One region of the Oceanobacillus longus genome, then DNA from elsewhere that is predicted to be linked to it. Evidence: riboswitches for the same ligand, from Rfam matches in the RefSeq annotation. Region 1 holds a riboswitch; each other region holds the start of a gene.
The links. A riboswitch is a leader RNA that binds a small molecule or an ion and turns the genes downstream of it on or off. The one in region 1 is predicted to bind thiamine pyrophosphate.
Positions count from the first base shown of each region.

Region 2: it holds a riboswitch for thiamine pyrophosphate, as region 1 does, so the genes downstream of both, thiT (energy-coupled thiamine transporter ThiT) here and ACFOUV_RS13440 (lipoate--protein ligase family protein) in region 1, are expected to answer to the same signal.
Region 3: it holds a riboswitch for thiamine pyrophosphate, as region 1 does, so the genes downstream of both, ACFOUV_RS06945 (YkoF family thiamine/hydroxymethylpyrimidine-binding protein) here and ACFOUV_RS13440 (lipoate--protein ligase family protein) in region 1, are expected to answer to the same signal.
Region 4: it holds a riboswitch for thiamine pyrophosphate, as region 1 does, so the genes downstream of both, thiM (hydroxyethylthiazole kinase) here and ACFOUV_RS13440 (lipoate--protein ligase family protein) in region 1, are expected to answer to the same signal.

Region 1 is NZ_JBHSAO010000010.1:27,279-33,453, forward strand. Features, by position in the region: gene ACFOUV_RS13425 (phosphoribosylanthranilate isomerase) at 1-396, shown strand, start outside; gene trpB (tryptophan synthase subunit beta) at 405-1,589, shown strand; gene trpA (tryptophan synthase subunit alpha) at 1,589-2,380, shown strand; TPP riboswitch at 3,410-3,520, shown strand; gene ACFOUV_RS13440 (lipoate--protein ligase family protein) at 3,614-4,477, shown strand; gene lipA (lipoyl synthase) at 4,449-5,393, shown strand; gene ACFOUV_RS13450 (hypothetical protein) at 5,711-5,926, opposite strand; gene ACFOUV_RS13455 (thioredoxin family protein) at 6,054-6,175, shown strand, end outside.
Region 2 is NZ_JBHSAO010000008.1:32,492-38,666, forward strand. Features, by position in the region: gene ACFOUV_RS10840 (carbon starvation CstA family protein) at 1-1,284, opposite strand, end outside; gene ACFOUV_RS10845 (hypothetical protein) at 1,489-2,904, opposite strand; gene ACFOUV_RS10850 (general stress protein) at 3,043-3,393, shown strand; gene thiT (energy-coupled thiamine transporter ThiT) at 4,409-4,978, opposite strand; TPP riboswitch at 5,071-5,172, opposite strand; gene ACFOUV_RS10860 (YceI family protein) at 5,436-5,972, shown strand; gene ACFOUV_RS10865 (thiol-disulfide oxidoreductase DCC family protein) at 6,063-6,175, shown strand, end outside.
Region 3 is NZ_JBHSAO010000004.1:55,768-61,942, forward strand. Features, by position in the region: gene ACFOUV_RS06940 (S8 family serine peptidase) at 1-1,897, opposite strand, end outside; TPP riboswitch at 2,252-2,359, shown strand; gene ACFOUV_RS06945 (YkoF family thiamine/hydroxymethylpyrimidine-binding protein) at 2,462-3,076, shown strand; gene ACFOUV_RS06950 (ECF transporter S component) at 3,069-3,647, shown strand; gene ACFOUV_RS06955 (ABC transporter ATP-binding protein) at 3,644-5,308, shown strand; gene ACFOUV_RS06960 (energy-coupling factor transporter transmembrane component T family protein) at 5,289-6,029, shown strand.
Region 4 is NZ_JBHSAO010000004.1:137,349-143,523, forward strand. Features, by position in the region: gene ACFOUV_RS07270 (hypothetical protein) at 1-240, opposite strand, end outside; gene ACFOUV_RS07275 (EamA family transporter) at 510-1,436, shown strand; gene ACFOUV_RS07280 (DMT family transporter) at 1,536-1,850, opposite strand; gene ACFOUV_RS07285 (DMT family transporter) at 1,852-2,190, opposite strand; gene ACFOUV_RS07290 (NAD(P)H-quinone oxidoreductase) at 2,401-3,387, shown strand; TPP riboswitch at 3,732-3,834, shown strand; gene thiM (hydroxyethylthiazole kinase) at 3,920-4,699, shown strand; gene ACFOUV_RS07300 (Lin0512 family protein) at 4,761-5,120, shown strand; gene tenA (thiaminase II) at 5,179-5,868, shown strand; gene ACFOUV_RS07310 (amidohydrolase) at 6,110-6,175, opposite strand, start outside.

The DNA of each region.
Region 1 (6,175 bases):
GATGTTATTCAATTACATGGGGATGAACCGCCTGAAGTAGCGGAGCAATTGCCCTATGGAATTATTAAAGCTTTTCCAGCAGAAAAAGAAGTACTTGAAATTCTGAAACAATATCCTTGTGATTACTGCTTATTGGATACACCTAGCAAAAAAAGCCGCGGTGGTAACGGCACCGTATTTGATTGGAATTTGCTTGATAGACTGCTATTGGATCGCAGTAAAGTTATTCTCGCAGGGGGATTGACACCGGAAAATGTAAAAATTGGAATCGAAAAAGTAAATCCTATAGCTGTCGATGTTTCAAGTGGTGTGGAAACAGACGGGAAAAAGGATGTCAATAAAATCAAACAATTTATTACTAATGCTAAACAAACACGAAAGGATGAGGTCAAGTGACATACACGATGCCAGATAAAACCGGAAAATATGGGGATTTTGGAGGAAGATTTGTTCCAGAATTATTAATGCCTGCAGTGCTTGAGCTAGAAGAAGCATATGAAACAGCTATCAAAGACCCTGATTTCATTAATGAATTAAACTATTATTTAAAACAATATATCGGGCGCGAAACACCATTGTATTTCGCAGAGCAGATGACCAAAAATCTTGGCGGTGCTCAAGTTTACTTAAAACGGGAAGACCTAAATCATACTGGAGCACATAAAATCAATAACACAATCGGCCAAGCACTTTTAACGGTTCGGATGGGCAAGAAAAAAGTTGTTGCAGAAACAGGTGCAGGTCAGCATGGCGTTGCTACAGCAACAGTTTGTGCGCTACTAGGGCTTGAGTGTATCGTGTTCATGGGTGAAGAAGATATTCGCCGGCAAAAATTGAATGTCTTCCGAATGGAGCTACTAGGTGCTGAAGTTAGAAGTGTCTCCCAAGGCAGTGGCACATTGAAAGATGCGGTCAACGAAGCATTACGATACTGGGTCAATCATGTGGAGGACACACATTATATTATCGGATCTGTTGTCGGACCACATCCATTCCCAAAAATCGTTCGAGATCTGCAATCTGTTATTGGTTCCGAAACGAAAAAACAAATCATGGAACAGAATGGCAAGCTTCCAGAAGCTGTCATTGCCTGTGTCGGTGGTGGAAGTAATGCAATGGGTATGTTTTATCCATTTATTGAAGATAAGGATGTATCACTATTTGGAGTGGAAGCTGGTGGTGAAGGCATCGAAACAAATAAACACGCAGCAACATTATCTGGTGGAGATATCGGTGTATTACACGGGACAATGACATATCTCTTGCAGGATAAGCACGGTCAAATTGAAGAAGCCTCCTCGATTTCTGCAGGTCTGGACTATCCTGGAGTGGGACCGGAACACAGTCATTTACACGAGACAAATCGTGTCACATACACATCAATCACTGATGAGGAAGCACTTGATGCATTTCAATATTTATCAAAAACAGAAGGAATTATCCCTGCCTTAGAGAGTTCCCATGCAGTGGCATATGCCATGAAGCTCGCTCCTGAAATGTCACCAGATGAGACAATCGTCATTTGTCTTTCAGGTCGCGGTGATAAAGATGTAGAACAAGTAAAAGACCGGATTGGAGGAAAATTATAATGGGTAAGGAAAAATTGAAAAAAGCATTACAGGAAAAAATCAAATCTAATCAAAATATATTTGCTCCATATATTATGGCTGGTGATGGCGGACTCGATATTTTGGAAGAGAGAATAAATTTTATACAGGAATGCGGGGCATCCGCAATTGAACTTGGTATCCCCTTCTCGGATCCTGTTGCAGATGGTCCAACTATTCAAGAGGCTGGCATACGTGCATTAGAAAATGGAACAACCTTAACAAATGTATTAGAGAAATTGCAATCTACGAAAGAAAATCGTTCCATTCCAATTGTCATCATGACTTATTTAAATCCCATTTTAGTTTATGGGATAGAGAAATTTGCTAAAGACGCAGCGAATGCGGGGGTTGATGGTATTATTATACCTGACCTGCCAATGGAGGAAGAACACATTATTTCCCCCTCTTTAAGTGATTATGATATTGCATTTGTCAGACTTGCCGCAATGACAAGTCCAAAAGAGCGTTTAGTTGAACTCGCAAAGCGTTCAGAAGGATTTCTATATGCAGTGGCTGTCAATGGAACGACAGGCGCCCGGACAAAACATGATACGAATGTAACTTCCTACCTCGATGATTTAAAGAAATATAGTGATGTACCCGTATTAGCTGGTTTTGGGGTATCCAATACAGAACAGGCACATACACTTAGTAAGCATTGTGATGGGGTAATCGTCGGAAGTAAAATTGTTCAGCTTTTACATGAAGGACGATTAAACGAAGTTCATAACTTAATTGAAGGAAGTATAATAGTTGAATTCAGTAGTTAGTTAGAAACGATGAGTATGTAAATATGCTACGCTATTAAGTAATTAATTCAACTTTCGCAGAATGAAATGGATAAATAACCCTTGATAGAATTAGGAGGACTGGAGCTACACTGTTCAAGTTGATTTTGGATTAACTTTTTGCGCTGAGCAGTCTGGATACATCTATACTCAAGGATCTTTTCGTTAATTTCCCTCTTTTATCGTCGGATTTTATATGAACTGCGAAGTAAATGCTTGTTGGTTTTATTTCTTTAAGTATCAGCTTTTCCCACCGTCCGGGATCGCTCTGGGCGGATGCGCATCCTTAGGGCACGGCCTCAGCCCCGAAGAGAAAACCACTCTTCTGGTCTTCGGACACGTGCTCTTCCCGCAGGAGTCACCGCCCGCCGCTCACCCGGACTGGTGAAGCTCGGTGATATGAATTTTATAAATCACTAATGCAGTTATCAGTTTGTAAGCTTAAAACCAGCTCTGGGGAAATATACGAAGACTCCAGCGGGAGGAAAGGAGGCCACTGAAAAAGTCCGGAAATAGTCCGGAAATCCAAAAATAAATAAATCTAATCCCAAATTAACAGGTTATTTAACCATCATAGTGGTTATTTTAACCCTAAATAACAGGTTATATATACCCAAAGTGGAGGGTTCAATTTTAGTTCTCTAGTTTTTCAGTGGCCTCGAGGAAAGGCATCGGTGAGACCCCTAAAGAAGAAGCACGAGGAGGGCTCACCAGCCGCCCGCGAACCGTAAGTATATTTCCCCAGAGCGGTCGCCGAAGTTACTTATTCTAGTTCGCTTTTTATCTCAACTCTGCGATGATTAAAAGGCTATAAACAGTACGAAAAACAGCCTTGTTTTAATCAAGTTTAGCAAGGGGATTATTAGAAACATTCTAAGTTTGCCCCAGTTAACGGTTTGAACTTATTTTAATGGTGCGAAAGTTGAGTAATTAACAATTCGTGTTAATTATCACACTTATCTTTACATTCCCAACAATTAGAAGTAAGCTTTAATAGTAAACAATTTAATAAATAAGCACTGGGGGAGCTGTTAAGCTGAGAGATGCTATATATTAATTAGCGTTGACCCTTTGGACCTGAAATGGATAATACTATCGTAGGAAATGTGCAGTCAATGTGTATATTTATTGATTATCACTTCACCAAAAGACTGCAGTCTAAATTCTGCAGTCTTTTTTAGTGAAATAATTGCAATTGAATTGGAGGTGAATAAGTTGAATCGACAATGGGCTTTTATTGATACCGGTTTTAGTGATGCAGCAATCAATATGGCATTTGATGAATGTTTAATCAATTGGCATAGTGAAGGGAAAATTCCACCAACACTACGATTCTATGGATGGAAGGCACCAAGTTTATCTGTTGGATACTTTCAAAAGGTGGAGAATAAGATAGACTTCAAGGCACTACATGACTATAATTGCCAGTTTGTCCGTCGCTTGACCGGTGGCAGTGCTGTACTACATGACAACGAACTAACCTACAGTCTAGTTATTTCGGAGAACGATCCCGACATTCCTTTATCAGTGCAGGAAGCTTACTATGTTTTATCAAAAGGTGTATTGGAAGGGTACAAAAATTTAGGCATTCCGGCAGAGTATGCGGTTGTTGAAAAGCAGTCAGATAGAGAAAGAACACCAATATGCTTTGAAAAGCCTGCATTTTACGAAATGGTGGTAGATGGGAAAAAGTTATCCGGAAATGCTCAAACAAGAAAAAAAGGCGTATTGCTACAGCATGGTTCTCTTCCAATTAGTATCAACACAACGATGCTATTTGATTTATTCCAATTTCCTTCTGAAAAAGTAAGGGAAAGAAAGCGAAATTCCTTTTCTAAGAAGGCGATTACACTGGACCAACTGACTACTAAAAAGCATCGTTATGAAACTTTGAAGGAAGCTTTTGAAAATGGCTTCAAGAAAGGGTTAGATATCGATCTTCATCCTTTGGAATTGTCACAAGATGATTGGGATGAAGTAAACGCCTTAGCGAAGACAAAATATGAATTGGATAACTGGAATACGAACTTAAACAAGGAGCGTGCTAGTATTGGCAAAACAAGCAGAATACATCCGTAAACCTGAGTGGTTGAAAACAAAAATTAACACAAATGATTCCTATAAAAAACTAAAGCACCTAATGCGTGACAAGAGATTAAATACAGTTTGTGAAGAAGCAAAATGCCCAAATATCTATGAATGCTGGAGCGAGCGGAAGACCGCAACCTTTATGATCTTAGGAGATACCTGCACACGTGGCTGCCGTTTTTGTGCAGTGAAAACAGGGCTTCCAAACGAACTTGACTGGGGTGAACCGAAACGGGTTGCTGATTCGGTTGAAATAATGGGCCTAAAACATGTTGTTGTAACAGCGGTAGCTCGTGATGACTTAGCTGATGGTGGAGCAGCTGTTTTTGCCAATACGGTTAGAGCCATTCGGGCACAACGCCCCGGATGTACGATTGAAATCCTCCCATCAGACATGAAAGGTGATTATGAAAGTTTACATACACTAATGGACAGTGAGCCTGATATCTTTAATCACAATATTGAGACGGTTAGACGATTAACCAAACGTGTTCGGGCAATTGCCAAGTATGATAGGTCTCTCCTGCTTCTTAAGCGCGTAAAGGAGATTGCACCAAATGTACCTACAAAGTCAAGTATCATGTTGGGTCTCGGGGAAACCAAAGAAGAAATTGTCGAAGCGATGGACGACTTATTAGCGCATAATGTCGATATTATAACCATTGGGCAATATCTGCAACCAACTAAAAAGCATTTAAATGTTGAGCGTTACTACCATCCGGATGAATTTGAAGAGTTAAAAAGAATTGCTTTAGAAAAAGGTTTTTCTCATTGTGAATCTGGTCCGCTTGTACGCTCGTCCTATCATGCTGATGAGCAGGTTAGCCAATCCTCTGCACAAAAAAGAATTGACTATATGAAGGGTGTAGAGTCACAAGAGGATAAAGAAGTTAATTTCAAATTTTAATATTGGCTTTCCTACATTAAAGGTCCCCAACAATTGCTTGGGAACCTTTAAAGGAATAATTTTCAAGCCAAAGCATGGATATAGTTCTTTGCTGCATATTTTTATTTCTTCATCAAAAATAGGAGAAGCCAATGTTAATCGACTTCTCAAGTAATCATGGGTTGTAGGAATAAATCTATGACTATTATTGTCTAGATTTATACTTTATGTATATGTATCACTTAGATGCCTTGTCTCGTCACTTTAACTACTGTAAACGTCCATTTTTCAAAAATCAGTAAAAATCCTTAAGCAAGTTGCACTTAAGGATCTTAAAATTACTGATCATCCTCTTTCTTTTTAAACTTCCGTTCACTTTGTGAGGAATCTTTCGTTTTTGTTTTCTTCTTTTCATCTTTCATTTCAATCTTTAAATCTTCCAGGGGGATATCATCTGCAAACTTTTGATTTTCAAACTCATCAAGCTTCGTTCTGTCTTCTTCATTCCATTTAGTCTTTTCTTTGTTTGATGATTGTTTATCCTGATTACTCACCTGAGTTCACCTCAATTGTCTTGTTTTAGTTCATTTATCCATTCTGATCAAGTTATAAACATCATTTATGATTAGAATCCCCTTTCTTGTTATACTAGGATTAAGACATACTATTCGGAGGTATACAATGAGAGAATTTAAAGAACTATCATCCATTCAAACAGTGGATGTTTTTATAAAAGCAAATGAACTATCCTTTCTCTATATTTCCAGACCAAATTGCAGTGTGTGTCATGGACTACTCCCACA
Region 2 (6,175 bases), on a different contig from region 1:
GCGCATTAAACGAACAGATGTATCAAGTGTCGTAGCCGCAAAGCTAACAACAATAATTGAAACGATTGTTGTAGCTATGTCTGGCGGAATAGCAATTCCTTCTGCCAACTTTGCTGCGCCTTCTACAAAAGTGCCAAGCCCAACAGCATTTGCTTGTGTGAAGCTTGAGTATGTTGCCATAAATGCATCTGTGTTGGCAAAAAACGTTGCTACAGCAATTATAGATACCAAAGCTAAGATACCTTCACCAACAGCTCCAAAATATCCAACAAATCTGGCATCCGTTTCTTTATCCAACTGTTTGGAAGTTGTACCTGATGATACTAATCCGTGGAATCCAGAAATCGCACCACAGGCAATGGTTATAAATAAAAGTGGGAGCCAATTCCGATCTGGGTTTTCATTTACTAATGGAGCTGTCATTTCAGGATTCAAAAAAATTAAACCTAAATATAAAATCGCAAGTCCTACGACAAGCTGATGGGAGTTAATGAAATCCCTTGGTTGAAGCAGCTTCCATACCGGCAGTGTTGATGCTATATATACATAGACCATTAAAATTACAATCCAAATTAAAAATGCAGTGGATACCGCACCTAACCCAAATAGACCTGCAGCCTCCTCACCGCCCATATACTGCACCAAATTAATTTGTAAAAACTCAAACCTACTCGCAAAGATTGCAGTAATATACATGATTGCCAAGGCAATCAAAGAAGGAATGAGCATCTTCGTATTACGTTTATAGGCAGCATATCCAATCCAGATTGCCAATGGAATCTGAATAAATACTGGAATGACACTTGCTGGATAATTAATGAATAAATTAGAAATAACCCATGCAAAAACAGCATTTACCATTAGTACTAATATTAAAATAATAAATAAAAACAATACTTTTGCTCGATTTCCAATTAATTTATCAGCTATTGTACCAACCGACTGCCCTTTATTCCTAACAGACAATGCAAGTGTTCCAAAGTCATGAACACCAGCAGCGAAGACTGTTCCTAATATTACCCAAAGAAAAGCTGGCAGCCATCCCCAATACACAGCTATAGCAGGTCCAAGTATCGGCGCTGCTCCTGCAACTGAAGTAAAATGATGTCCCCATAATACAAATTTGTTCGTTGGCACAAAATCGACACCATCTTTGTACTTATGAGCGGGTGTTACATAATTTGGATCAAGTCGAAAGATTTTTTCTGCTACAAATTTTGAATAATAGCGATAACCTAATGCAAAAACGACCATTCCAATCAGCGCTACCAAAATACCACTCATTTTTACTACCCCCTCTTATTTAATGGAATTATAATTTCTCTTACAAGCTATGTGAAAACGCTTTAATTTAGTACAATTACATTTTATCTATTGTTTATAAAAAAGTAAAACATTAAGAATTTTGGAATAACAATTAATTCATTAAGTATAAAAAAAAGAAAAGACAAGTCTTTTCTTTTTTTACATTTAATCTATTTTTTTAGTTTAGAGAAAAAATACAGCAATAAGCGTTGCAATAATTAAACCTGATATTACTGGAAGAAAATTCTTTCTTACTAAATCCATAACCGATACACCACAGAAACCTGCTATTGCAATCAAGGATGACCAGGCAACTATGGTACCTCCACCTGTCCAGATAGCCCCCATTTGACCAATTGCAGCAAGGGTTGCAGCATCAATAGATGTTGTTTCCAATGAAGCAGCAAGTGCGCCGGTAAGTGGTAATCCGGAAAAACCAGAGCCATCAAGCCCCGTAATAATACCAATAATTAGTACACTTAAAGCTGCAAGCAATGCACTTTGTGGCAAGTAGTCCTGCGTGGATGCAACGAGATCAAATAATAATGCAGGTCCCTCTTCTACCCCTAAAATAATTCCAGAGAAATCAGGACTCCCTAAAAAGAAGAAGCCAGCAATTGGAATTACAGGTCCCATTGCTTTAAATGCAAATACAAATCCATCTGTTATGTGATTCGTAACATAATCCAGAGCATGATGTTTACCAAAAGCGATGGTGGAAAGTAATAATAAGATAACTGCAACACCACCGACAAATGCTGCTCCATCTCCTCCAACCAGACCACTGTCTCCAGAAAAGAGTTTACTGTACATCATAAAAATCACGACACCAAGTAAGGAGATAGGGACAGCAATTGCAAAGACTTTGCTCCAAGTATTAAGATGAGCCGTTCGTACTTTATTTTTTGAACCTTCAGCAGTTTGGAGCTTTTGTAGTTCGATTTCATTTAGAGGATCATTTATTGAACGAATCGATTTCCGATAGAATAGATAGGCTAAAAGAATAGCCACCCCTCCGGCAATCAAGGATAGTACCAATGCTTTATCAGCAACAGAACCAACATCGATGCCAGCCGATGCAGCAGACAAGCTCGGGGCAACCTGAACAATATAATCTGATGACAGCGCCATTCCTTGTCCGGCTATTGCAATCGCAACTGCTGCGGTCATTGCTGGTAATCCTGCTCTTACTGCTGCAGGTACAAGCAATGCACAAATCAATGGAACTGCTGGTGTCGGCCAGAAAAACAAGGAAATAACATACGTTACAGTGATTAGGACAAAAAAGGACACATGCCCATTTACCATCATCTTTTGAATAGGTTGAATCATTCTGACATCTGCCCCTAAATCACGTAGCGAATGCAAGAGGGCCAGCATAAACGTGATGATTAAAAAGATACTGAATAATTCTTGAGCAGCAACTAAATTCGCATTAAATATTGCGGTAAAACCATCAATAATATTTCCTTTATATACAAAAGCGATTACGAATGTGCCAAGTAACGTTGGTAAAACAACTCCTTTGCGGAAGACCATTGTAACAATAATAATTAAAGTAAATAATCCATACAACAGATGGGGTATTGTTAAATCCATTCATCCTCTTCCTTTCTTCGATTGTGCTATAGCCTATGCATAATCGAAGAGAAACGCTACCAGATTCCAAATCACTATGATGTTTATTTCTATAATGAGCGGGAATAAAACAAGTAACAACAAAGGAGGAATTATTTTATGAAACCTTTTATTAGAGAATATATAAATGAAGAACAATTAAAAACGGATGTAAACAAACTACAAGCTCGCGGAGTAAAGAAGGGTGATATCTATCTACTCACACACGATGATGAGAGAACTGGCCGTTTAGCCGACGGATCAGAAACTAATACGATCGGTATGAAAGAAATGGATTTTAGTAGTGCTGTAGGAAATATGTTTAACAGCCAAGGGGACGAATTACGTACAAAACTAGAAGAAATGGGCTTCTCCAAAGCAGAGGCAGAGAATTACGAAGAGGACTTGGACGACGGAAAGATTCTGCTAATGGTTACTAATCATGACAACGTAGAAAACTTCATATTATAATGCCACAGGGATAACCTAATCAACAAGGTTGTCCCTTTCTCATGTATTCAAAAATAAGATACTCAACTTTCGCACCATTAAAATAAGTTCGAGCATTTAACTGGTTTAAATTTAGAATGTTTCTAATAATCCCCTTGCTAAACTTGATTAAAACAAGGCTGTTTTTCGTACTGTTTATAGCCTTTTAATCATCGCAGAGTTGAGATAAAATGCGAAGTAGGACAAGTAACTTCGGCGACCGCTCTGGTAAATATACTTCGCTTTCCGTGGGCGGCTGGTGAGCCCTCCTCGTGCTTCGCACTGCGGGGTCTCACCGATGCCTTTCCTCCCACAGGAGTCTTCGTATATTTACCAGAGCTAGTTTTAAGCTTGCAATTGATTAACACCTTAGTGATTGATATAAAAACCGGATCACACAGATTCAACAGTCCGGGTGAGCGGAGGGCGGTGACTCCTGCGGGAACAGCACGTGTCCGAAGACCCCGCAAAGTGGGTTTCTCGAGGAGGCTGAGGCCGTGCCCGCGGAAAGCATCCGTCCAGAGCGATCCCGGACGGCGGGAAAAGCACTTACTTATAGAAATCAAATCAACCAGCAGTTACTTCGTAGTTTATATAAAATCCGACGATAAAAGAGGGAAATTAACGAAAAGATCCTTGAATATAGATGTATCCAGACTGCACAGCGCAAACAGTTAATCCAAAGTCAACTTAAACAGTGTAGCTCCAGTCCTCCTAATTCTATCAAGGCTTATTTATCCATTTCATTCTGCGAAAGTTGAATAAGATAGAAAACAAGAATTGAAAGACTATTTCTTTTCTTTCCTATTCATACAGTCATTACATATTAACTTCCCATTTTCTTGAATACCATTAAAAAAACCACTCTCACAATATATATTTTTCTTACATGATGTACACGTCCCTATTAATTCACGCATATGATCAACCTCCAATAAATATAAGGTAACCTCATTGATTATGAGGTTACCTTATTGTGAGCGAATATACAATACTTCTAAGCTACGTTCAATAATGTTCTAGGTTGTTTATGGAACAAGAAGAACACAATAACCGTACATAAAATGAAGGATGGAACCATGTAAGAACCATTATAAATTAATGAATATAACCATGCAGGTTGTCCTTCAATTGCGGAGCCGAAGAATACGAGCCCTGCTACATAGTGAGCAATAAATCGTAATGTAGACCCCAATAATACCCCTAGCGTGATATAAGTAAGATATTTCTTTGTTTCACCTGACTTTACTGCCTGTTGAATTCGATTGGCAAAAATACCGGCAAAGCCTATGACTGTAAAGGCTAGCGCGTAATCAATAAATCCTTGTAATGGTGTTAAAATATATGCTGTTCCGGTTGCAACTTGTAATACTCCCCACAAAAACCCAGAAAGCAGACCACCTTTTAACCCCCAACGAAATGCAACTATAAATACAGGAATCATTGCAAAAGAAATCGACCCACCCTGAGCCCATATTTTAAATGATAATGGTAAGATATCCAAAAGTAATGCCAATGCAGTAAAAATGGATACTTCAACTAAGAATAAAATTCGTTTTGACCTCAACTGTATTACCTCCCTTTTAAATTTCCACGCAAAAAAGCAATGCCGAGGGGAAGCTTCCTGATGGGGGAATCCGCTCACATTGCTTTTTAATCCATCAAAAAAACCACCAATCCCTACGCTAGTACTAACTAACAGGTTCAAAGGGTCTGAACAAAATGTTCACTCTCAGCCAAATGGCTCCCCCTGTAGGCTTTTATTCTATATGCTTCATTTGTTATGTGTATTGTACCTTATTATCAAGAAAATAACAATCTCTTGTAATCCATAAAACGATAAAAATTATGTTTCAAATCGAAGAGTAAGGGAACATTAAAGTATTCCTACCTTTTATTAAATTAATTTAAACTTAATTCATTTATTTTTAATTAAAAACACTTGACTTTAAACACATATCAATTTATACTAGGTAACAGAAAGTAACTATCGGGTTACAGAAAATTATTTGGAGGGATTTATAATGACAAAAACAGTTTGGACAGTTGACCAAGTCCACAGTGAAGTTGGTTTCTCAGTAAAACACATGATGATTTCAAAAGCTAAAGGCACATTCGATTCATTTGATGCTGTAATTGAAGCAGACGTAGAAAATTTAACAGATTCTAAAGTAGAAGTAACTGTAGATACTGCAAGCGTGAATACACGTAATGAAGATCGCGATAATCATTTACGCTCAGGAGATTTCTTTGATTCAGAAAACTACCCTAAAATGACTTTCGTTGCTACAGATATCAAGAAAAAATCATCTCATGATTATGAAGTAAGTGGTGATTTAACAATTAAAGGGACTACTAAACCTGTTACGCTTGATGTTACATTTGAAGGTCAAAGCAAAGACCCAATGGGCGGAGCTACAGTAGCTGGTTTTAGTGGCAAAACATCCATTAACCGTAAAGATTTCGGCCTTACTTGGAACGCAGCAGTTGAAACTGGTGGCGTACTTGTTGGTGAAGATGTTAAAATCAACTTTGAGCTTGAGCTTCATAAACAAGCATAATAACCGACCATATTTAAAAGCTGTATTTCCTTTGTGAAATACAGCTTTTTGTATAGAATTGACTTATATTATTATTGGAGGTAATTCAATATGATTGTCTATTATGATAGTTACTGCAAAATCTGTACAAATTCTTCAACCATTTGGAAAAGGCTCGATTGGAGAAATAAGCTTACATTCGATTCATTTCGGAATATGAAAGA
Region 3 (6,175 bases), on a different contig from region 1:
GTACAAAAATATTTTTGTTTTCATCCTCTGTTTCATCTGGAGCTGAATCATCATCTTCTATTGCTTCATCAACTTGTTCTGTATCATTCTTTTTCGGTTCACTTTGATCATCATTATTTTCACCAGAATTAAGCGAGGCGTTAATTTTGTCAGCATCAACAGCAGAAGCGGCCCCTCGACGATTGCTTTCCTCCGTTTTTTCGATTGCAGATGCTTTTTGAGATAGTGATTCTTCCGTATCATCCGTTAGTTCATTTTCCAGGGGACTTTCTTTCAATTCCTTTTCAGCTTGCTCCTGATTCCCAGCCTCTTCTGTTTCTTCCCTATTCAAGCCCGTCTTCTCTTCTTCACTACGTTGTACCGCAACTTGATCCTTCTCTTTTTCTTCGGAATTATTGTGGACCTGGTCAGCTTCTTCGCTTTCTATTCTTCCATCATCTGTTTTATTCTCACTAACAACTACGTCTTCCTCATTTATAACAGTTTTTCCTGCCTCTGTACGTGTTTCAAAGAACTTCCCTTCAGATACATTACCAAATCGATCTTCGGTATAAAATGAAAACGAATATTTCGTATCAGCTTCCAATTCTTCAGCAAGATAGGTTGTCTCCTCATCACGAGTAACAGATGTTAAAAAAGAATCATTCAAATAGACACTCACTTCAGCAAAGTCCTCATCTACCGGATTCTCCCAACTTACCAAAAGAGAATCCGAACTAGATTCAATCAGTTGCAGATTGGTAACTTCCCCTGGAGCAATTTGATCATCGGGTTTATACGTAATAAAGCCATGTCCATAGAGAGAATCTCTTCCTGAATTTCCTAAATCCTGTACGTGCTTCACTAGTTCCGCGCGAAGTTCATTATTCGTCATTTCAGGGTATTTCTGCTTTAGAATTGCGAGCATTCCTGTCACATGTGGAGATGCCTGCGATGTTCCGCTACTTGTCCCATACGAGTCATATAAATAAGTGCTAATAATATTAATTCCAGGTGCTGAGAATTCCACCTCTGGGCCTGTTGAAGAAAAACCTGTGACATTCAAACGACCGTCTACAGCAGATACGCCGATTACACTTTCATATTTTGCCGGGTGGGCAACACTATTTCCATCATTTCCACTTGCACCCACAATTAAAATTCCTGCATCATAGGCTTCTTGTAACAATTTCTCCAATGACTCACTATTTTCATCCGTACCTAACGAAAGATTTATGATATCCATGTTATTGTTTATGGACCATTCAATTGCTTCCAGTAAATCTGTTAATGTTCCTTCCCCATTACTATCCAATGCCTTCACCGCATAAAGATTAGCTTCTGGAGCAACTCCAACTACACCAATGTCATTTTTCCTTGATCCGATAATACCAGCGATATGCATCCCATGCCCATTATCATCCAGCCATTCTCCAGTATCATCGACGGTTGAATGGCCACCTGAAATAAGTAAATCAGAATGCGGGGAAATCCCTGTATCAATGATTGCAACATTAACATTTTTGCCGGTAAAACCCTCTTCCCATGCAAATGCTACACCGGTTGTTAGAATATTCCAATGTTCCGTTTCTTCCAGAATATCCGCTTCTGTAACTTCTGTGATCGTTTGGGTATTATTTGATAATTCGACTGCTGCATTTTTCTCTATGTACGCAATATCTGGATTTTCATAGAGTCCCGCTAAATCACCGCTATTCATCGTTACAGCAATTGCAGATATATTCGTAAATTCATAGTCTATTTCACTGCTTGTTTCTATAATTAATTGTTTTCCAGCTTCATTTTCATAACCGATGATTGCCTCAACCTCATTACTTGCGAAGGTGTTTACTGGGTTAAATAAAATGAAGAAAATCACAAATAACAGCAACATACTACATAACTTTGGTTTAGACAATTCTTTTAATCTCCCTCTCTATCTATCTTCCCTATAAATTTTATCAGTTATGTCGATTTTTGTCTGCAATAATATTGGAAAAAGATGCAAATTGGTGCCTGTCACTCCCCGGTTTTTGTCATAATATGTCGATAAGCAAGCTTTACTTAATTCAGCTCTGATTATTTGGAGTTTCCTATTTACATTTCCACTTTTTCAATGAAATGAAACAGAATCCTAAGGTAAAACCCAATAAACCATTCGACAAAATTCGGGGAGTGACAGGCACTGTTCGGTTTTGGTTGGTTATTTGTTTGCGTACCTTTACAACATTCTTGTTACGTGTTAAGTTTGTATTTAGAAAATTGCATAACTGTTTAGCGCTAGGGGAGCTGTTTTAAACGGCTGAGAAGAACTGTTTTGTTCTGACCCTTTGCACCCGAACTAGATAATACTAGCGTGGGGAAGTGCGGTCGACCGTGTATATCGATATTTTTTATGATGATAAATACAATGAGACTGCATTCCCTACAGGGGGATGCAGTTTTTTTAATGGAGAAAAATATAAAACAGGAGGAATGTAATATGACTAATCAAAATAAAGCATGTTCAAAGAGCTATATCGCAGGAGTAAGTTTTTCCATCCACCCAATGAGTGATCAATTCATTGAAATTATCAAGGGAGCTTTAAAAGAGGTTGACACGTCAAAGGTACATATGAAAACGGATGACGTCACAACAACGGTAAGGGGAAAACTGGTACACGTATTCGATGTAACAAAAGCGATTTTCCTTCATGCAGCAAAGACGGGTGAGCACGTGGCATTTCAGGCAACATACTCCCTCGGATGCCCCGGAGATTCGCAAGGTGAGGCATTCATGGCCGAGGATGAAACACTTCTAAATTCCAGTCTTGTAAAAGACATCAAACAATCGGTTGCATCTAAATTTTCACTTTACCCCCTTGGTGGCGGAGATTATATGGATGTCATCTATGCGCAAATCGAAGCAATGAAAAAACATGTATCCGTCTCACCAACGCATTATTCAACACGTCTGGATGGAGAGGCAGTTGCCATATTCGATGGATTGGAAAACGTTTTTCAAGCAACTGTGGAAGGTGGATCGAGTCATACCGTCATGACAGTCTCTATCTCAGCTAATAGTCCATCACATAAAGGAGATATGAAAAATGGCTAATTGGAGATTTAAGGAAATTGTTGTCATGGCAGCTTTATCTGTCGTTTTTGGGGTTGTTTACTTAGCATTTTTGCCTGTTGGTGGGGTACTCGTTGGATTTTTCGGACCAATTGGCTATGATTTCATCTTTGGTATTTGGTTCATCGTATCCATTATTGTTGCCTACATCATCCGAAAACCCGGTGCCGCATTTCTATCAGAAACCATTGCCGCGATGATCGAAGTATTAATTGGAAACGCTATTGGTCCAATGCTTATTGTGACAGGGATGGTTCAAGGGATTGGCGCGGAAGCAGTATTTGCTGCAACCCGTTGGAAAAATTATTCAGCATGGGTATTGATGGCTGCTGGGGTTGGATCTGCTGTAACTAGCTTTGTCTATGGGTATTTTATGAGTGGGTATGCTGCACTCGCCCCTGAATATGTGACCGCCATGTTTATCGTACGTATGATCAGTGGGGCATTAATCGCTGGACTGCTTGGTAAAGCATTGAGTGATGGACTCGCGCAAACTGGTGTCCTGTCAAGTTTCGCTTTAGGAAAAGAACATCGAAAGAAGAATGCAGCATGAAACCTTTTGTCGAAGTGCGTGATCTCAGCTTACGATTTGAAACGAATCAAAAAGATATTTTATCCAATGTAAATTTTGAATTGGGTCAAGGAGAAAGTGTCTTGTTACTCGGCCCAAGTGGTTGCGGAAAAAGCACGTTAACTTCCTGTTTAAACGGGCTCTTCCCACGGGAATTGGATGGGGAGATGCATGGTGATATTTTTATCGATGGGAAGAAAACGTCTAATTACAGGTCTGGTGAACTAAGCAAGCAAGTTGGCGTCGTGTTCCAGGATCCGGAAACACAGTTCTGTATGCTAACTGTAGAAGATGAAGTAGCTTTTGGACTCGAAAATATCGGTGTTTCCTATGAAGAAATGGAAGCTAAAATCGATCAATCGCTAGCACTTGTTCAGATGCTCGATTTTAAAGAATCTACCATAGCCTCACTATCCGGCGGGCAAAAACAAAAGCTTGCGCTCGCATGCATCCTTGCACTCGAACCATCCTTGCTTATTTTGGATGAACCAACAGCCAACCTGGATCCAATCGCAACAAAAGACTTAATTCAAACAATCAAAAAATTAAAGGTGAAAATTCCATTTGGATTGATCATCATTGAACATAAGCTTGATGGCTGGACAGATTTAGCGGAACGATGCCTTCTATTAAATCGTGACGGGGAAACTTTTTACGATGGCTCTTTACGAAATGCGATTAAAGATAATCGTCAGCAATTGATAGAACAAGGAATATGGCTCCCGAATGTTGCACAATATCTTATGAAAAACAAACCGGAACTGAAAGACCTTCCACTTACTGTCGAAGAATTTTCCGAGCATCCTTCAAGATGGGGGCACATCGAATTGGAAGCTGCAAAACTTGATTTCCCTGGGTCCAATACTCCCATCTTGGAAACTCGCGCTATTTTCTGGTCTGCCAATAAACAAGACATTGTAAAAGACGTTTCACTACCATTTTACGAGGGAGAGTTTGTCGCCATTGTTGGGGCAAATGGCAGTGGGAAAACTTCCCTCTCCCGGATACTGGCCGGCATCCAAAAGCCTACTTCCGGCAGTATTCTGGTAAAAGGAAATGCCTTAAATGAATGGAAGGAATCATTGTTACGGCAGGAGATTGGTTATGTTTTTCAAAACCCGGAGCATCAATTTATTACAAACACAGTCTATGATGAGGTTGCATTTAGTTTAAAAATAAAAAATGAACCTGCTGAAACAATCAAGGAAAAAGTTCACTTGATTCTGAAAACCTGTGGACTGCTTGAACTAAAAAATGAACATCCATTCTCCATAAGCCAGGGACAAAAGCGCCGGCTGAGTGTTGCGACGATGATCGTTGACGACCAATCCTTCCTGCTCCTCGATGAGCCTACGTTCGGACAGGATGCACATTCAAATGCGGAGCTGATGCACCTATTACAGCAACGTCATCAATTAGGATCAACCATTGTAATGATCACCCATGATATGGAAATCGTTGATCAATATGCAACAAGAGTAATCGTGATGAATGACGGAAGTGTTGTTGCCGATTGCCTACCAGAAAGATTATGGAAAATGGCTCCTGATAAACTGAAGGAATGGAAACTCGAACTTCCCGTTCCTATCCAGATTCAAAACATTTATGAAAAGGAAGCTTATTATGTTTCTACAACATCTTAATCCAAGTATAAAAGCATTGACAATTATGATGCTTGTTGTGTTGCTAGCTTTTATTTTTGAACCATTAACACCAATGCTATTTTTGATATGGACCATTTCAATTACATTTATTTTTGGAAAAGTGGAATGGAAGAAATATGTTCTGTATTTTATTCCTTTTGTTATTTTTGCTTTTGGAATGCTATGGACGTCTGTTATTTTTGCAGATACACCGAAAAATCAGGATGAAATCATTGTATTGCTCGGCATGGAATATCCTCGGGAATCGGTGCTAACTGCACTTGCACTTTCCATAAGGGTATTAAACGTTGCAGCACTATCACTCATGTTTATTTTTACAACAAATATTGTTCATTTTATCTTGAGCATGATGCAGCAATTAAGACTACCGCCAAAAATCGCCTATGCTGTCCTAGCTGGTTACCGATTCTTACCTATGATGCGCGACGAAATAAAAATCATCCACGATGCACATCGCGTACGTGGAGTGAATCAAGCTAAAACAATCAAGGAAAAATGGAACAACTATAAACGGTATTCCATCCCACTCCTTGCAAGCGCCATCCGAAAAGCAGAAAGAACAGCAATGGCAATGGAATCAAAAGGATTCACAGGGGATAAAAACAGAACCTTCTACCGCCAATTTACCATTAAAAAAACAGACTGGCTCTTCCCACTAATCATGCTTATCGGCTTTTTCACCGCCCTACTAGTCTCTTAAGGAAGCACGGGGACGGTTCTCTTGCTTCCATTTGGGTTTAACGCGCTAAGGTGCATTGAGAGTGGTGGCTGTTTCGAGTGGCTCATGCTATGGGGGCTATCGTTTATTCTACTTCTCGATTGCTCAAGACACGAACGCGATCGCTT
Region 4 (6,175 bases), on a different contig from region 1:
ATCTGCCTCTTCTTCTACAGATTCGGACGCTTCATCTTGATCATCAGCCGGGGTAAAATCCTCTGTTTCTGCCTCTTCGTTGTTTTCGATATCCTCTTGTTCCGCTGACTCCTCTGTTACATCCGCTTTACTTTCTTCTGTTTCCGTTCCTTCATCATTCTCGGTGGTCCCTCCGCACGCAGCTAAGACCACTAAAAATAAGGCACTAACCAATAGGAAATACAATTTTTTTGTTTTCATCTTTTCACCTCTTCTTAGAAAATTAGTCGCATTATTTACTAAATAGTTACATCATACTGTTTCTAATCCTATAGTAACTAATATAACAGAAAAGTACTTTACAGAAAAAATTTTACTGCCAAACCTACTTTCGCCTAAAAACCCGTTTATTTCCATCAATCCTGCCCCCCACAAAGACCTATTAAATATGCTATGATAGTATTTATGGTCTTTTTTCTTCCAACAACAGAGAAATACACCATGTTATTTAACAATAATGGAGGATTAATATGAAACGTCATCATGCTATCATCGTTTTCCTAATAGGAGCATTTTTCTTTGGGTTGAACCCGTTATTTATTAAATTAGGTTATGCTGCGGGCTGGACCCTCGGTGAAATTAACGTAATACAGGCCATCATTGCTTTGATCGTGCTTTGGACCATCGGAATTATTGCCCTTAGACGACATCCACAAGCAATTAAAAAACTTAACGTCAAAACAGTGCTTTCCCTCGTGATTGCGGGAAGCTTTACCGGACTTACAAGCGTACTTTATTACGGTTCGATGCAGTATTTACCCGCATCCCTCGCAGTTGTATTACTATTTCAATTCGTATGGATTGGCGTATTATTTGAATGGATTTTCAGCCGAAAAAAGCCAAATAAACGAACGATGCTTTCTGTCATACTAACATTGGTCGGTGTATTATTTGCGGCAGATGCGTTTAATGGAGGACTAACCGAGATAACACTTCTCGGCTTTATACTCGGAATTGGAGCAGCATTCTCCTATTCCGCATTTGTTATATTCAGCGGGCGTGTAGCTGTTGAGGTCCCGGCAACGATTCGGACGCCGATTATGATTACAGGTGCTGCTCTATTAATCTTTCTTATATTTCCACCACATGTGACACTAAACGTCAATGCAGTTAGTAGTGGAAGTTTATGGTTCTATGCTGGTTGCCTTGCACTATGTGGGCTCATCTTAACACCACTTATGTTTGCAATATCCACCCCACATATATCTGCAGGCCTAGCAACAATCCTCGGTGCCATTGAGCTTCCAGTATCGGTAATCGTTGCATATATCGGATTGGGCGAATATATCGCACCTTCCAGATGGTTCGGTGTTTTGCTTATCCTACTTGCAATCACAATCGGTGAAATAAAAGTCATTTGGCATATGATAATCAAACCGAAAAAGTCTGTTAATTAGACAGACTATGGGAACCACGCGAACGTGCCCAGTGCCAATCCCCACCGCTTTATGCGCTTCTCGTATCAAAGCAGTGGGATCTGGCCATTGCCGAAAAAATCATCCAAGTACTTTCAACCCCACAGCACCAGCTATAATACAAAGTAAAAAGAAGATTCTTTTCCAACCGGCAGATTCTTTGAAGAACAAGATACCCATTAACACTGCCCCAGCTGCACCCAAGCCTGTCCAAATCGCATAGGCAGTTCCTAGCGGAATATCTCTCATCGCAAGGGAAAGAAAAACAAATCCGCTGCCAAACGTTAAGATAATCATGAGCAGCCAGCCAATTGACTTTTTACGAAGATAAAGATTGATGCTCATAACTCCAAATATTTCACCGAAACTCGCTATAACAAGGAAAATCCAAGCCATTTTAATCTCCTCCCTGTTCTGCAGGTTTATCATTTGGTGTGGTCATTTTAATTCCAATAACACCCACTATAATTAAACCGATAAAGAAAACCTTTGCCACCGAAAATTCTGCTCCAAACAAAATGAAATCGATCAACACAATTGCTGCTGCCCCTGATCCTGTAAAAACGGCATAAACGGTACCGGCTGGTAGTTTTTCACATGCTTTAATTACAAAATAAAAACTGAGAATAATGACTATAATTGTGCAGATCCACTCTATTAGTGAATCGGAATATTTCAGACCGATGACCCAAAACACTTCGACAATTGCAGCAAAAAGAACATAAAGCCAAGCCAATTGCAATTCCTCCTTTTTGATCGAAAACATCTTACGTTACTCCCCTATTTTAGCACATATGGGCGCCTAGCCTTTGGTTTACATAAAGACGTTTCTTATGTTTATTTAATCTTTTTCTGATAAGGTTAAAATAAAGGGAAATTCATGTCCTGTAGTTTAATAGCACTTACTCGAAGAAGGATGAATACTTTAGGAGAGGAGAAACTATATATGAAAGCTATCACTGTAAAACAACCAGGTGGTGCGGAGCAATTACAAATAACAGAACAGCCTAAACCGGAACTGCACGAAGGTGAATTGTTAATAAAAGTAAAGTCGGCTGCTGTTAACCGATCGGACATCGTCAATCGCGAAGGTCGTTCTGGTTATTTGAAGAATCCAAATTTGGGTATTGAAGTTGCCGGCATTGTTGAACAAGCGGGTCCGGGAACAGAAATAGAAGTCGGAACAAGAGTAATGGGACTTGTGAATGGCGGGGGTTATGCAGAATATGCGGTCATGCCTGCTGAGCGGGCGATGGTCATTCCGGAAGGCTTATCGTTTAAAGAGGCAGCAGCGATTCCAGAAGTATTTTTAACTGCTTATCAAACGTTATTTTGGTTAGGACGGTTAAAAGAGGGCGAAACAGTACTTATTCATGCCGGTGGGAGCGGAGTCGGAACAGCAGCAATCCAACTAGCAAAACAACTTTGTGAAGCGAAAATCATCACTACTGCTGGGTCAAAGGAGAAGCTGGATTTTGCCCGTTCATTGGGCGCAGATCATTGTATCAATTATAAGGAACAAGATTTTGCTGAGGAAGTATTGCAAGCGACAAATCAGCAAGGTGTTGATCTGATTTTGGACTTTATCGGTGCATCTTACTGGAAAGGAAATATCTCCAGTATCAAAGTAGACGGACGCTGGGTATTAATTGGCGTACTAGGCGGTGCGAAAATAGAAGAAGTAAATTTGTTAGAACTGATGTCGAAAAGGATTCAGCTGACAGGCACATTACTCACGCCAAGAAGTGATCCGTACAAGGCAGAACTGACAGCTGATTTTGCCTCCAGCGCTTTAAAACTTTTTGAAACTAAGCAGCTTAAGCCAATAATTGACCATGTATTTGATTTTGAGAATATTCAACAGGCACACTTACACATGGAACAAAATAAAAACATTGGAAAAATAATTTTAAAAGTTGATCCAACAAGCTAAAACACACTGCTCTTCAGTGTGTTTTCTTGTGTGTTCCACTTGCTTCACTGGAATTCCGCGAATGTCTACATTTATCAGCGCATATGGCGTTTATACCGCGATTTATTTAACTTTATCCGCGAATCGCTGTTCTGGGAGAGTATGAAGTGGACGTGCTTTCATCTTCAGAGCCTATACAATCGGCATCTGTCCTACTTTATCGCTCCCAATAAGAAGCATGGGGACGGTTCTTTTGCTTCCTACTATCAAAAAGGAAGCAGGAGAACCGTCCCCGTGCTTCCATCTGCCATATATCATTTTACTTTTATAATAGAATGGAGTAAGCTCTAGTTAGAATAATTAAAAATATCCACTAGGGGTGCCGTTTGGCTGAGACAAGATTCATTTCTTGATCCCTTTGAACCTGAACTGGTTAATACCAGCGTAGGGAAGTGGAGTTGGCGGCGTATACATATACTGAATTTGTATATACAACCACTCCATTTGGGGTGGTTTTTTTAATTCTTCAACTTATCAGAGAGGAGATGTCCAGATGAATTTTATTGCAAAAATCAGAGAAGACAAGCCATTTATTTTTAATATTACGAATGAAGTTGCGAGTAATTTTGCCGCAAACGGTCTAATCGCAATTGGCGCATCCCCTGCTATGTCACATACTCCGAGAGAAGCACAGGACTATGGAGCGATGGCCGACGCAGTCGTGTTGAACCTTGGAACATTAACGGAGGACCGTGGCGAGGCAATGTTAAAGGCTGGAAAGGCAGCAAATGAGAAAGGGGTTCCAGTTATTCTTGACCCCATTGCAGTTGGTGGGACAGTTTTTCGGACTGAAATAATTAATGACATACTTGCAACTGTAAAGCTTGCAGCAATTCGTGCTAATGCCGGAGAAATTGCTGTGTTGGCAGGCGCTTTGGAAAAAGCAAAGGGACCAGATTCCATGATTGAAAAAAATGACCCAGAAATAGCAAAAGCTGTGGCAAAAAAATATGATACAGTTGTGATTTCAACCGGCGAAACAGACGTAATTACCGATGGCATGCGAACTGCTTTATGCAAAAATGGCCATGAAATGTTACAAAACATTACTGCCAGCGGATGCCTGCTTTCATCAATTATTGGACCTTTTGTAAGTGTAGCTGATGACAAATTCCAGGCAGGTGTATATGCAGTGGCAAGTTATGGCATTGCAGCGGAATTAGCGATGAAAAAAGCAATGGGGCCTGGAACATTTATTCTGGCACTACTTGACGAGCTTTATTTCTTAACGGATGAAAAAGTAAAAAGATATAAACAGATTCAGGAACGTTAGGACATCCGTAATCAAAGGAGCCTTCCTGAAGCTATTTTAATAAAGGAAGAAGGAAAAGAAAATGGAAAATCTCATATTTATTGAAACAGGAACAGGGTTGGATGTGCACGGACAGGATGTAAATATTGCGGCTGAACGGGCAGTGCTGAATGCAATCCATTCCAATTCCATGCCAGGCATGAGAAAAATTTTGCCGGATGGTGACTTAAATAAGATGATCGTAAATGTCAAACTAGGCTTGCCGCAGGATTTGGAAAAATTAGATCAGAATAGAATAAAAAAGTTAATTCCCTATGGTACGGTCACCATTGAAGTAATGGACGGCGGCATGGCAACAACAAGCGGAATTTTTCTTGAAGAACAGCAGGATAAAAACGATTTGATGTACATCGTTAACGCTGTAGTAGAAGTAGGCTATTAAAAAATAAATGTCCATTTTCTAATTCATCATTAGGAAAAAAATAGAGGAGGAATTTTTTATGCGTTTTTCAGAGTCGTTGAGAGAAGCAACAAAGCAAAGTTGGGAATTAAGCCTGAATCATCCGTTTGTACAAGGGATTGTCAAGGGAGATTTACCGCTGGAAACGTTCAAAAACTATATTATGCAAGACATCTATTATTTGAAACATTACGGCAAAGTCCATGCCTTCGCAGCTGCCCATGCGGATGACTTTCGTGTTTCTGCAAGACTTGCTGAAAAGGCAAAAAAAACAACTGAAGCGGAGCTGACTGTACACAAGGAACATGCTGAAATTTTAAATATTACGAATGAAGAAATAGAAAATTTTAAACCAGCGCCGACTGCATATGCCTATACATCCCATTTGTACCGAGCGTCATTATCCGGTAGCCTGGCCCAAATTGTAGCTGCTATACTGCCATGTTACTGGTTGTATGCGGATATCGGCTTGCAATATAAGGATGCAAAACCGGCCGAAGAAATCTATCAAAATTGGCTGAACATGTATGCTAGTAGCTGGTTCCAGGAATCAACACAGGAAATGATTAACCTCATGGATGAATTAGCTGACCAAGCAAGCGAAGCAGAAAAGAAAAAGATTAAAGATCAATTCATCATTGCCAAAGAATATGAACTTGCATTCTGGGAAATGTCGTATACATTTGAAACATGGTTATCGGAAAAGGATAAGTTGGAGACGTCTGTGTAGAGCAAGACTAGACTAGATTAATCAATTATTTCTGGAATAAGATGCCGAGCAGACTGGAATTCCACGAATTTCAGGCGTATATTCGCGATTTCCTTAGCTGTATCCACACGAATATTATAAAAAAATAGAGACGGGCTTCAATAATTAAAGCCTATCTCTATTTTTATCTAATTAATAAGAAACCATGACGTTAAAAGAAAAATTGATAGCGGGTAGGGAACTGAGCTCTGAATTGACTATTTTATTTCCCCATTTCTAATGCAACATGAACCATCATGCTGACACCGTCGATTAAACTATCTTCATC